Regions from separate parts of the Alteromonas sp. ABH2_165 genome, predicted to be linked through region 2. Evidence: predicted binding sites of a transcription regulator. Region 2 holds the regulator's gene; the other holds the start of a gene.

Region 1 (6,637 bases), 140 kb from region 2:
TCAGCTGTCCGTTCAGTTCGAAATTGACCGGCGTAAGGTTTACCGCACCGTGCTTCAGTTCTGGCTGGCCAGACAACGGATCGTGTGCCCCATTGAACAGTGCACCGAGGGTAATATTTGAACCCCAGCTTGCCGACCAGTGGATGGGCGCAAAACAGGTTTTACGACGCAGTTGCGCATCTTCAACTACTGGTAAAATAACCGGTTCGCCGGTGTTACAGGCACTGTTCAGTGCCACAAAACTGTTCACTTCAATACCCAATGCTTCTCTGTCTTTGGGATGCAGAGCAAGGGTTGCATGAGGCGCATGTTTCAGTAACTTTGCTGCCTTTCCGGTTCGAGTCATGGTGTGCCACTGGTCACGGCTTCGGCCGGTATTAAGCACAAATGGAAATTCAGCAGAGGTTTGCTGTTCAGGGAGTCGCGGAGTGATAGCAATAAAACGGGCTTTGCCATCGGCAGTAAAGTACTGGCCGTTTTCAAACATGCGCGCCGTGCCTGTTTTGGCAGTATCAGTAACCGGCCATTGCACTGGGCGCAAGTTGTCGTACTCAGCGACAGAAATATGGTTAAAGGCAGACAAATTGAGTGCCCGTTCACGGTCGTTTTCAAATGCCGTTAACTGCGCATGTTCGCGAAAAATGTCTGCTGGATGTTGGTAATTAAACGCGCTTTCAAAGCCAAGTTTTGCTGCCACCAGACTGATTGCTTGCCAGTCATGCTTAGCTTCGCCCGGTGGGGTGAGTAAGCCTCGCTGGCGAGATATCCGTCTTTCTGAGTTGGTTACTGTCCCATTCTTTTCAGACCAGCCGGTGGCCGGTAAGGTAATATGGGCATATTTCAATGTATCGTTTTTCTGAACGATATCAGACACCACCACCATTTCGCATTTGCTCAGGGCCGCTTCAACCTCAGAACGGTTGGGCATACTTACCACTGGGTTAGTTGCCATTATCCAGACAAACTTCACCTTGCCTTCGTTAATACGTTTGAACAGGTCAACGGCTTTAAGGCCGCCCTTTTCTGCAATGGTCGGCGCATCCCAGAAACGCTGAACACGTTCTCTGTGATCTGCATTTTCGATATCCATGTGCGCAGCCAGCATGTTTGCCAAGCCACCTACTTCACGTCCCCCCATGGCGTTAGGCTGACCGGTAATCGAGAATGGACCACTACCTGCTTTACCAATTTTTCCTGACGCCAGGTGGCAGTTGATAATGGCGTTGCCTTTATCCACACCGCTGTTTGACTGATTAATGCCCATGGAGAAAAACGTGATGGCACGCTCGCTATTTAAGAATAGCGAGTAGAACGCTAACACTTCGTGCTCAGGAATGTCGCACTGACTTGCCACTTCGCTAACCGAAAAATCAGCCGCCGCTTTCAGTGCGTCGGTAAAACCGTTTGTCGATGCCTGAATAAACGCGTTATCCAACGCATCGTTTTCGGCGATAAATGTGAGTAATCCGTTGAACAGAACAGCATCAGTACCGGGCTTTAACGCAATATGAAAATCGGCCAGGGTAGCAGAATCGGTAGCCCGGGGATCGACTACCACAACTTTCATATCAGGATTACGACGCTTAGCTCGCTCCATTCTCTGGAACAAAACCGGATGGGTCCACGCCGCGTTACTGCCGGTGAGAATGAGTAAATCGGTTTGCTCGAGGTCGTCATAATTGCAAGGTACGATATCTTCACCAAACGCACGCTTGTAAGCGCCAACAGCAGAAGACATACACAGTCGCGAATTGGTATCGATATTCGCGCTGCCCACATACCCTTTCATCAGCTTGTTTGCTACATAGTAGTCTTCTGTCAGTAATTGCCCAGAAACATACAGAGCAACGGCATCGGGACCGTGTGTTTTAATCACACTCGCCATTTTTTCTGCAATAGCGGTAGTGGCTTCATCCCAACTTGCACGTTCCCCATTGATAGCAGGGAACAATAAACGACCGTTTTCACTATTGGTGTCGAGCAGGTTGGTGCCTTTCACACACAAGCGACCAAAGTTGGCCGGATGCTCCGGCGTACCTGTCAACGACGTCAGTACGGTATTACCGGCTTCCTGCTGCATGGTAATATCCACACCACAACCCACGCCGCAATATGGACAGGTTGTCTGCGCAAGGGAGGGCACACTTTCTGTCGACACGGGAACCGGCTTAACCGGGATAATGTGAGTATGGGTATGATTCATGAACTCGACCTCAACACTGTCAGAATTTTAAAGTGCAACCAGCACCCGACCATCATCGATGCGCACATCGTAGGCGCTGAGGCTCACTTCGTCATTTTCCAGACAACGCCCGGTGACCAGTGAATAGTGCTCTTTATAAAGTGGGGAGGCGACAACAGGCTCGCCGCCAAGAGAACCGACAATACCACGATACATGACGTTAGCCTTGCCGATTGGGTCCCAGTTTGACACCGCGTAAACCGCGATGCCATCTTTGTTTTTCAGTGTGAAAATAGCCACTTGCTGTTCGTCAATCAGCGCGCATACACCGCTGTTTTTCACCAAATCGCTTTCTTCACAGATGTCGTGCCATTGTTGAGTCATTTCTGCTGTTGCCTGCATTGTTGTTCTCCTTAAACCAGTTCAACCGGGATGCGTGATGCACCCGCAATTTTTTCAGCTTCAGTCGCTGGGCGAATTTGGCCACGTTCGTCTACAAACTGAATATTGCTGTCGATGGCTTTGCTGTTAACAAACTGACGGAAACGCTTGCGGGCTTCAGGTGATTCAATGGTGGTTTTCCATTCACACTGGTAAGCGTCTACAACCAGTTGCATTTGCGCTTCCAGCTCGTCACAAATGCCCAGTGAATCATCGATAACCACTGATTTCAGGTAATCCAGACCGCCTTCCAGATTTTCCATCCAGACAGAAGTACGTTGTAAACGGTCGGCGGTTTTCACATAGAACATCAGTACTCGGTCGATGTATTTCACCAGCGTTTCGCTGTCGAGGTCGGTAGCAAAGAGGTCTGCGTGACGCGGTTTCATACCACCGTTTCCGCATACATAGAGGTTCCAACCATTTTCGGTGGCAATAACGCCAATATCTTTACCTTGTGCCTCTGCACACTCACGGGTACAACCAGATACAGCAAATTTAATTTTATGCGGGGCACGTAACCCTTTGTAGCGGTTTTCCAGATCGATGGCCTGGCCTACAGAATCCTGAACACCGTAACGACACCAGGTGCTACCTACACAAGATTTAACGGTACGTAGAGATTTGGCGTAGGCATGACCTGTTTCAAAACCACCCGCTACCAGTTTTTCCCAGATATCAGGTAACTGCTCTACACGTGCGCCGAACAAGTCGATGCGTTGACCACCGGTAATTTTGGTGTACAGACCGTATTCTTTGGCGATTTCACCAATCAGAATGAGTCCTTCAGGTGTAATTTCCCCACCTGGAACACGAGGTACAATCGAGTAAGTACCGTCTTTCTGCATGTTTCCTAGGTAGGTATCGTTGGTATCTTGTAACGGCAGGTTGTTCTGGGTAAGAATGTAATCGTTCCACACCGAAGCCAGCACTGAGCCCACAGCGGGCTTACAAATATCACAACCTAAACCTTCACCGTGCTTTTCGAGCAGTTCATCAAAGCTGTGGATTTCTTCCACTTTAACCATGTGATACAGCTCTTGGCGGGTATAGTTGAAGTGCTCACAAATGGCTTTAGAAACTTCTACGCCACGCTTCTCCAGTTCACCGTCAACCACGTTTTTAAGCAGTGCCGCACAGCCACCACAGCCGGTTGCAGCCTTAGTGCAGGATTTCACTTCACCTACGCTACAGCAACCGCCGTCGATAGCCGCAGTAATATCACCTTTAGAGACGTTGTGGCACGAACATACGGTGGCGGTGTCAGGCAGTGCATCCGCACCCAGGGCTGGCTTCTCGCCGGCAGATGGCAAGATTAACGACTCGGCATGTTCAGGAATATCAATGTCGTTCAGGCTATATTGAAGCAGTGTATCGTAGTCACTGGTGTCACCCACCAGCACAGCACCGATCACTTTCTTCTGTGCACCATCAACGATGAGGCGCTTGTAAATACCTTCAGGCTGGTTGTGATAGGTGTAACTTAAGCTGCCCGCTGTACGGCCGTGGGCATCACCGATTGAACCTACGTCAACGCCCATCAGCTTCAGCTTGGTACTCATATCAGCACCGGCGAATTCCAGATCGCCACCAGTAATATGTGAAACGGCAGCCCGCGCCATTGAGTAACCCGGAGCAACCAAGCCATAAATGCGGCTTTCCCAAAGTGCACATTCACCAATAGCGTATACGTTTGGATCTGAAGTCTGGCACTGGTTATTAATGATAATACCGCCACGCTCGCCAACATCGAGACCCGCTAGGCGACCTAATTGATCGCTAGGGCGAATACCGGCAGAGAACAGAATCATGTCGGTTTCCAGCGCGCTGCCGTCGGCAAATGCCATACGATAACGTGCTTCTTCACCTGCTTCGATAACCTGTGTCGCCTTTTGCGTGTGAACAACCACGCCAAGATCTTCAATTTTATTGCGCAGCAGGTCACCACCCGCTTCGTCGAGCTGAACCGCCATAAGCTGAGGCGCAAATTCAACTACATGAGTTTCGAGGCCGGCTTGCTTTAGTGCATTCGCCGCTTCGAGTCCGAGCAGACCACCGCCCACGACAACACCGGTTTTACTTACTGCCGCAGAAGCTTCAATGGCTTCGAGATCTTCAATAGTACGATATACCAGGCAGTGCTCCTGGTCGTTGCCAGGAATAGGAGGAACAAAAGGATAAGAACCGGTAGCCAATACCAGCACGTCGTAATGGAACGTGCCCTGCGCCGTGCTGACAGACTTATTATCACGGTTAATCTCAGTCACCATGGCGTCGGTGTAGTATTTCACGCCCCAACTGTCGTAAGTGGCTTCATCAGTCATAGCCAGATCTTCAGCGCGACTGCCGCTGAACCACGATGATAAATGAACACGGTCATAAGCCAGACGTTTCTCACCGCTCAATACGATGATTTCGCAGTTTGCGTTGCTGTTTACCAACTGCTCGACGAAATGGTGACCGACCATGCCGTTACCGACAATGACGATTCGCTTGCTAGTCGTTGATGCTGTCATTTCTGAACCCTTATTCTGAGCCATAAAAAAAGCCCACTTTCAGTAAAAACTGAAGGTGGGCTTCTTTGCCTGTTTCGCACTAAACGTGCACAAAATTTTTCTGCATCAGGTTGATGCTGCTAAAGCGGAGAACACGCTATAGATAAGCTTGCGTTACCTGACATTGATACCGGTGGTATCAGTATGATTATTACCTTGCACTAACAGTGCCAATTTTTTCATAACTAAATTTCAATAACTTAGGTCGTCAACCAAAGGGTTCTCCGAAACAAATCGCACTATCAAAATGCATTTGCACCATAAAAATGCAAAGTACCGGGATTAATCTCAGCCTAATTTATCTGTTGCTACACGATAACGAGGATCTTCATTAACGTTAATTTCAACAAACTTATCGGCTTTCTTCAGCAATCCCCGACATTCCTCACTGATGTGACGAATATGCAGTTTCTTGCCCTGTTGTTCATATTTATCAGCCAGGCTGTCCAGCGCATCAATACCGGAGGAATCCCAGATACGGCTGTTATTAAAATCAATGACGACATGCTCGGGATCACCGGCCACATCAAACATTTCTTTAAAATGATGAATTGAGCCGAAGAACACCGGACCGCGTAGTGTATACACTTTCCAACCATCTTCATCGATATGGGTTTTGGCTTCAATATAGCGGGCTGCTTTCCAGGCGAATACCAACGCAGACACAATCACACCCACCACAACCGCAATAGCCAGGTCGGAAATAACCGTCACCGCAGTAACCAGGAACAGAACAAAAGCGTCTTCTTTATTTACGCCACGAATAATGCGGAATGATGCCCATTCAAACGTACCGATTACCACCACGAACATGACACCCACCAGCGCCGCCAGCGGAATCATTTCGATAAGAGGAGCGGCAAACAAAATGAAGCCCAACAGCACGACAGCTGCAGTAATACCCGACAAGCGGCCACGGCCACCAGAATTAATGTTGATCATCGACTGACCAATCATGGCACAACCACCCATGCCACCAAAGAAACCGTTTACGGTGTTCGCCACCCCCTGACCAACACACTCTTTGTTACCACGACCACGGGTGTCGGTGAGTTCGTCAATTAATGTCAGCGTCAGCAGCGATTCAATCAAACCAACCAGACACAAAATCACCGAGGTAGGCAGGATAATCATCAGCGTATCCCAGTTCAGCGGCACCATAGGAATAGCAAATGACGGCAATTCACCGGCCAGGGTTGCCGTGTCTTTCTGATCGGCCGGTAACAGGTCACGGACAAAATCGATAACCGTGCGGGCTTCAAGGTCAAGACCATGCACCAATAGGGTAATGGTAACGATGGCGACCAGCGACGCAGGTACCGCTTTTGTCAGCTTTGGCAGCAGATAAATAATTGCCATGGTGAGCGCGGTAAGCCCCAGCATGATGTAAAGCATGGTGCCTTGCATCCACTCCAGGCCACCGGTAACACTCTGAACTTTAAACTGACCTAACTGGGCC
Region 2 (6,637 bases):
AGATTCCACCTTTGAAGCCGCTTGCGCGATGCTCGCAAGCTGCACAGGGAAAGTGGTGGTAAGTGGCATGGGTAAGTCCGGTCATGTAGGCCGCAAAATTGCCGCCACCCTAGCAAGCACCGGTACACCGGCGTTCTTTATGCATCCTGGTGAAGCGAATCACGGTGATCTGGGCATGCTTAGTGAGTCTGACGTGCTGTTGGCTATTTCCAATTCAGGCGAAACCGGCGAACTGGTTAACTTGTTGCCAGTAGTGAAGCGCTTAAACGTGCCAGTTATTGCCATGACGAACAGCGCCCACAGTTCATTGGGGCAACATGCCGATGTGGTACTAGACATCAGCGTGGAAAAAGAAGCCTGTTCATTAGGCTTAGCGCCAACATCGAGTACCACCGCCACATTGGTGATGGGCGATGCACTGGCCATTGCGTTACTGGACGCCAAAGGATTCACGTCAAACGATTTCGCGTTGTCGCACCCTGGCGGTAGCCTTGGCCGTAAACTGTTATTAAAAGTCCGTGATATTATGATGACGGGTAATGAACTGCCCTTGGTGTCATCGTCTGCCACCATCTCTGAAGCGCTGCTGGAAATCTCTTCCAAAGGCCTGGGCATGACAGGTATCACTGACGAACACAACAAGCTCGCGGGTATTTTTACCGACGGCGATCTGCGCCGCATTCTGGATGCGAAAACCGACATTCATTCTACGCCGGTAGCCCAAGTGATGACGCGCGGCGGCAAAACAACCCGCGCCGAAACGCTGGCAGTGGAAGCATTGAACCTGATGGAAGAGTTTAAAATTAACGCGCTTATGGTTGTCGATGAAAACAGGCAACCAGTCGGCGCATTCAACATGCATATGCTATTGAAAGCAGGAGTGCTCTAATGGGACATGAAGTCACCTTTTACGGCGTTATCAGTGAAGAGCGATTTGAAAAGCTGAAGAATCTCAAACTGTTGGTTTGCGACATAGACGGCGTATTTTCTGACGGCCGTATTTATCTCGGCAACGACGGAGAAGAGCTGAAAGCCTTTCACACCCGCGACGGTTATGGCATTAAAGCGCTGATTAACAGCGGTATTGAAGTGGCAGTGATTACCGGTCGCGACTCAGCCATTGTGAAAAACCGCATGAAAGCGCTGAACGTTAAACACATCATTCAAGGCCAGGAAAACAAAGCCGATGCCATGGCCGATTTATGCAAGAAGCTTGGCCTTAGCCCCGAACAAGTGGCGGCCATTGGCGACGATATGCCAGATTTAGGCATGTACAAGTACGCTGAAACCAAAATTGCCGTTAAAGATGCCCACCCTGCGGTTACCCGTGAAGCGAACTGGATCACCACGAAGCCTGGTGGTTACGGCGCTGTGCGTGAAGTGTGTGATGTGATTATGCAAGCGGTGGGTACGCTGGATATTATTCACGGTGCCAGTGTATGAATCGATTAGGCCTCAGTATTTCCGCACTGTTTGTGATGGCATTGTTGATGTACATGCCCGTGTGGATGGCCGAAGATGAAAAACCCGCTCAGTCGATGAGTGATAGCGCGTTACGCCCGGCTTATAAGGCCAAAAACCTCACCACCACCTTGTACAACGATGAAGGTAAGGTGAATCATGAGGTGTACGCCGCTTCAATGGAACATTACGACCAGCTTGGCTTTGTGTTATTCAGTCAACCCAAATACACTGTCTATGCTGCGGAAAATGAAGCTCCCTGGCAGGTAACCGCAGATAAAGGCACATTATATAATGACGATCTCATTCAGTTAGAAGATAATGTGCTGATTAAGAGTCTGAATCCTGACGAGTTCGTTCAGACCATTACAACTGATTTCATTAAGGTTAATCTGGATGATAAAACGATGACATCCGATCAACCTGTTGATATCCGCGGTGTTCAGACCATCATCAAAAGCAATGGTTTTAATGCAAACCTGCGTACCCAACAATATGAGTTGATAGATCATGTTCAAACGATTTATTCCCCTGGCAGCTAGCCTGATAACAACGATCTCTGTTGCTGTAATGCCCACAGTAGCCTTGGCCGACAACACAGATTTCGACAAGCCAATTAAAGTTGATGCGAAGTCGCAGTTCATTGACGGCAAGAAGAAAACATCTACCTTTAAAGAAGACGTGAAGATTACCCAGGGTTCGTTGGTGATTACCGCCGATGAAGTTCAGGTTATTGCTAGCGACGGTGACGGTAAAGAAGTGTTTGTGGCCTATGGCGAACCGGCCAGCTATTCACAAACCATGGACGATGGTGCACAGGTAAAAGCCAGCGCCAATGAAATTCGTTACGAAGTTGCCAGTAAGCTCATTTCCCTGCAAGGTCAGGCTCAAATTCAGCAAGATAGCAGCATGGTTCAAGGCGATAGCATTCGTTATGACATGGGCAAAGAGCAGCTTCTTGCCACCGGCGGTGACAGCTCGAGCAGTGGTCGTGTTACCACGGTATTTCAGCCAGAAACCGTAAAAGGGCTGTCTGAAGACGAAAAGAAAAGCGATGACAACGAAGGTGACAATCAGTAATGGCCACGTTAACCGCGAGCCATTTGGCTAAGTCGTACAAATCTCGTCAGGTTGTGCGCGATGTAAGCCTTTCTGTGTCTACCGGTCAAATTGTGGGTTTGTTGGGCCCCAATGGTGCGGGAAAAACCACCACCTTTTACATGATTGTAGGATTGGTGCCACTGGATAAAGGCAAAATTAATATCGACGAAAATGAGCTGACTCACGAGCCAATGCACGAGCGTGCACGTCGCGGCATTGGCTATTTGCCGCAGGAAGCATCGATATTCAGAAAGCTCACGGTACATGAAAATATCATGGCTATTTTGCAAACCCGTAAGGATTTAAAAAGCCATCAGCGTGAAGAAGAAGCCGACGCGCTACTTGATGAATTTAATATTAACCATATACGTAATAGTACAGGTATGAGTTTGTCGGGTGGTGAACGCCGCCGGGTTGAGATTGCCAGAGCCTTAGCAGCTAACCCACAATTTATTTTGCTTGATGAACCCTTTGCCGGAGTTGATCCAATTTCGGTTAATGATATAAAGAAGATCATTCAACATTTAAGAGACAGAGGTATAGGCATCCTGATTACCGATCACAACGTAAGGGAAACCCTTGATGTTTGTGAAGAAGCCTATATCGTCAGTCATGGAGAACTGATTGCTCAGGGCACCGCAGAACAGGTATTAAGTAATCAAAAAGTTCGAGATGTATACCTAGGTGAGCAATTCAGGCTATAGTTAAGTTATCGGGCATAACAAACCGCAATTTAAGAATAATAAATCGCCGTTTTAGCCAGATACTTTTTGCAGAGTTAATATAAGACGTAGATGAAACCATCTTTACAGCTAAAATTTAGTCAACAACTGACAATGACGCCGCAACTTCAGCAGGCGATCAAACTATTGCAGTTGTCGACGCTGGATTTACAACAGGAAATTCAGGAAGCACTGGATTCTAATCCGCTGCTGGAAGTGGACGACAGTTCAGACAACGATGTTGTTGAGAAGAATAATCTCGATAACGACGACAGCATGCCTGAATCTGCGTCAGCCTCGGAAAGCATGGATACCGGCGAAGCGCTGGAAAAAAATGACCTGCCCGATGAACTCCCTCTCGACAGCACCTGGGACGAATACATTTCTGCGTCTTCTGCGCCTGCCCCCGGTCCTGCCGGCGGTGATGACGAGCAAATATTCCAAGGTGAAACCACCGAAAATATTCAAGACCATCTGCTTTGGCAGATGCGCCTAACGCCTTTCTCAGACATCGACCGCGCTATCGCGCTGGCCATCATCGACTCGATTGATGAATCGGGTTACCTCACTGTTACCGTGGAAGACATTCTGCAAAGCGTGAACAGTGAAGACATGGAAGAGCCGGTAGAAGAAGATGAAGTGGAATGCGTACTCAAGCGCATCCAATTGTTCGACCCAATCGGTTCTGGCTCGCGTACACCGCAAGAATGTTTGTTGGTGCAATTAACGCAATACGCCCCCGATACCCCTTGGCTGGAAGAAGCCAGATTACTGTTAAGAGAGCACGCCGATTTACTTGGCAGCAAAGATTACCGTACGCTGATGCGGAAAACGCGCCTGAAAGAAGACCAGCTTCGTGAAGCTATGCGTCTACTGCAAACGCTGAATCCGCGTCCGGGTAGTGCACTTATCACTAAGGAACCAGAATACGTTATTCCAGACGTTTCTGTGGCGAAGAAAAACGGCCGTTGGGTAGTAGAACTCAACCCAGACAGCCTGCCGAAGTTAAGTGTTAACCAACAATACGCCGCAATGAGCCGTAAGGCCCGCAATAGCAGCGATTCACAATTTATTCGCTCTCATATGCAGGAAGCGAAATGGTTTATCAAGAGCCTTGAAAGCCGTAACGACACCCTGCTTAAAGTAGCGAACTGCATTGTTCAGCAACAAATGGGCTTTTTTGAGCATGGCCCTGAAATGATGAAACCAATGGTGCTGAACGATGTCGCAGAAATGGTAGATATGCATGAATCAACCATTTCCCGGGTTACCACCCAGAAGTACATGCATACGCCTCGAGGCATTTTTGAGTTGAAGTACTTCTTCTCAAGCCACGTGGCCACAGAGTCCGGTGGTGAGTGTTCATCCACAGCGATTCGCGCACTGATTAAAAAGCTGGTTGCGGCTGAAAAGCCAAGCAAACCGCTGAGCGACAGCAAGATTGCTTCGTTGTTGGCCGATCAAGGCATCATGGTTGCCCGGCGAACAATAGCAAAGTACCGGGAGTCCCTATCGATCCCGCCGTCTAACCAACGCAAAAGCCTCATTTAATGGGCTGCTCAAAATAAGGAAGACGAAATATGCAAATAAACCTTACTGGTCATCATGTTGAGATCACAGATTCTTTGCGTACCTATGTCGATACGAAATTCAGTAAACTAGAACGTCACTTCGACCACATATCGAATGTGCACGTAATTTTGAATGTCGAAAAACTTAATCAGAAAGCAGAAGCAACGGTTTTCCTCAGTGGCGCAGAGGTTTTTGCCTCTTCCGAAAATCAGGACATGTACGCAGCTATCGACAGCATGGTAGATAAGCTCGACCGGCAGGTTCTGAAACACAAGGAAAAGCTTAAAAAGCATTAATTGAATTCATGGATATACAAGCCATAGTTAGCCTGGATCGCACTGAATGTGCGGTCCAGTGCAATAGTAAAAAGCGCATTCTCGAAATCATCAGTGGGATTGCCGCTAAAAACAACGCAGATATCGATGAAGCCACGGTGTTAAGTGCTCTAATGGCACGTGAACGCATGGGCAGCACAGGTATTGGTAATGGTATCGCGCTTCCTCATGGTCGCCTTGCCGGACTCGAAAAAGTGATTGCCATTGTCGTAACCACTACGCCAGCCATTAATTTCGATGCCATAGACAATAAACCCGTCGATATTTTCTTCACCCTTTTGGTACCGCAGGAACAAACTGACGGTCACCTGCAAACGCTCGCCATGGTTGCTGGCAAGCTTAGCGATAAAGAGACAATAAAAAGTATCCGAAAAGCTGATACAAGTGATGATATTATTCGCGCATTACAGTAAGTTATTGTAAACGCCTGCGTTAACACGGTATTTCAGGAGAAAAACGTGAAGCTCATTATCATCAGTGGTCGTTCCGGTTCAGGGAAATCCGTCGCATTACGGGCGCTGGAAGACCTCGGTTACTATTGCGTAGATAACATCCCGGTTAATCTACTCCCTGCACTCACCCATACCGTCGCCGACGAGTACGAGCAGGTTGCAGTGAGCATTGATGTTCGTAACCTGCCTAAAGATCCTGCCGAACTGGTGGAAATTCTCGATTACTTGCCAGAATCCTGGACCGTTACCATCGTGTATATCGATGCGGGCGACGACATGCTGCTGAAACGCTTCAGCGAAACCCGTCGTTTGCACCCGTTGGCACGTTTGAATAAATCGTTGTCGGATGCCATTCAAACAGAAAAAGAGCTGCTGGCCCCTATTGCTGAGCGTGCCGACCTCAATATTGATACCGACTCACTCAGTATTCACCAGCTCGCTGAACTCATCCGTGAGCGTATTCTTGGAAAAAAAAGCTCCCGACTCGTACTGGTGTTCGAATCGTTTGGCTTCAAACACGGTATTCCAAAAGATGCTGATTACGTGTTTGATGCCCGCTTCCTTCCCAATCCACACTGGGAGCCAGACTTAAAACATCTTACTGGCCTTGATGCGCCTGTGCAGGTATTCTTAAGCTCTCAGCCCATCGTGACGAAGTTTATCTGGCAAATCCAGAACCTAATCACTACCTGGTTGCCTCACCTCGAGCGCAATAATCGCAGTTATGTTACCGTTGCCATTGGCTGTACCGGTGGTCAGCATCGTTCTGTTTACGTAGCAGAATCGCTGGCAAAGAACTTCCGTGAAAACCACCCTGATGTACAAATCAGGCACCGTGAGCAAAGTAAGTAATGCGTGTAGAGAAATCACTGACAATTGTAAACAAACTCGGTTTGCATGCCCGAGCGGCAACCCAATTGGTTCAGTTGGCCAATCAGTTTGATGCTGAAGTCACCTTGCACAAAGGTGACAAACAGGCCAATGCCAATAGCGT

Evidence for each region. The regulator sigma-54, encoded in region 2, starts transcription at its own class of promoters, with help from an activator protein. The targets are predictions, from matches to a motif close to GTTGGCACGNNNNTNGNNT.
Region 1: nirB (nitrite reductase large subunit NirB) is a predicted target of sigma-54. The motif match lies at 5,335-5,353, and genes of this name have one in related genera.

The regions. Positions count from the first base shown of each region.
Region 1 is NZ_JBSWWF010000006.1:128,412-135,048, reverse strand. Features, by position in the region: gene ACXAFQ_RS12965 (nitrate reductase) at 1-2,203, opposite strand, end outside; gene nirD (nitrite reductase small subunit NirD) at 2,231-2,584, opposite strand; gene nirB (nitrite reductase large subunit NirB) at 2,596-5,139, opposite strand; gene ACXAFQ_RS12950 (SulP family inorganic anion transporter) at 5,467-6,637, opposite strand, start outside.
Region 2 is NZ_JBSWWF010000006.1:273,324-279,960, reverse strand. Features, by position in the region: gene ACXAFQ_RS13655 (KpsF/GutQ family sugar-phosphate isomerase) at 1-889, shown strand, start outside; gene kdsC (3-deoxy-manno-octulosonate-8-phosphatase KdsC) at 889-1,443, shown strand; gene lptC (LPS export ABC transporter periplasmic protein LptC) at 1,440-2,003, shown strand; gene lptA (lipopolysaccharide transport periplasmic protein LptA) at 1,972-2,541, shown strand; gene lptB (LPS export ABC transporter ATP-binding protein) at 2,541-3,266, shown strand; gene ACXAFQ_RS13630 (RNA polymerase factor sigma-54) at 3,357-4,835, shown strand; gene hpf (ribosome hibernation promoting factor) at 4,865-5,152, shown strand; gene ptsN (PTS IIA-like nitrogen regulatory protein PtsN) at 5,161-5,604, shown strand; gene rapZ (RNase adapter RapZ) at 5,650-6,495, shown strand; gene ACXAFQ_RS13610 (HPr family phosphocarrier protein) at 6,495-6,637, shown strand, end outside.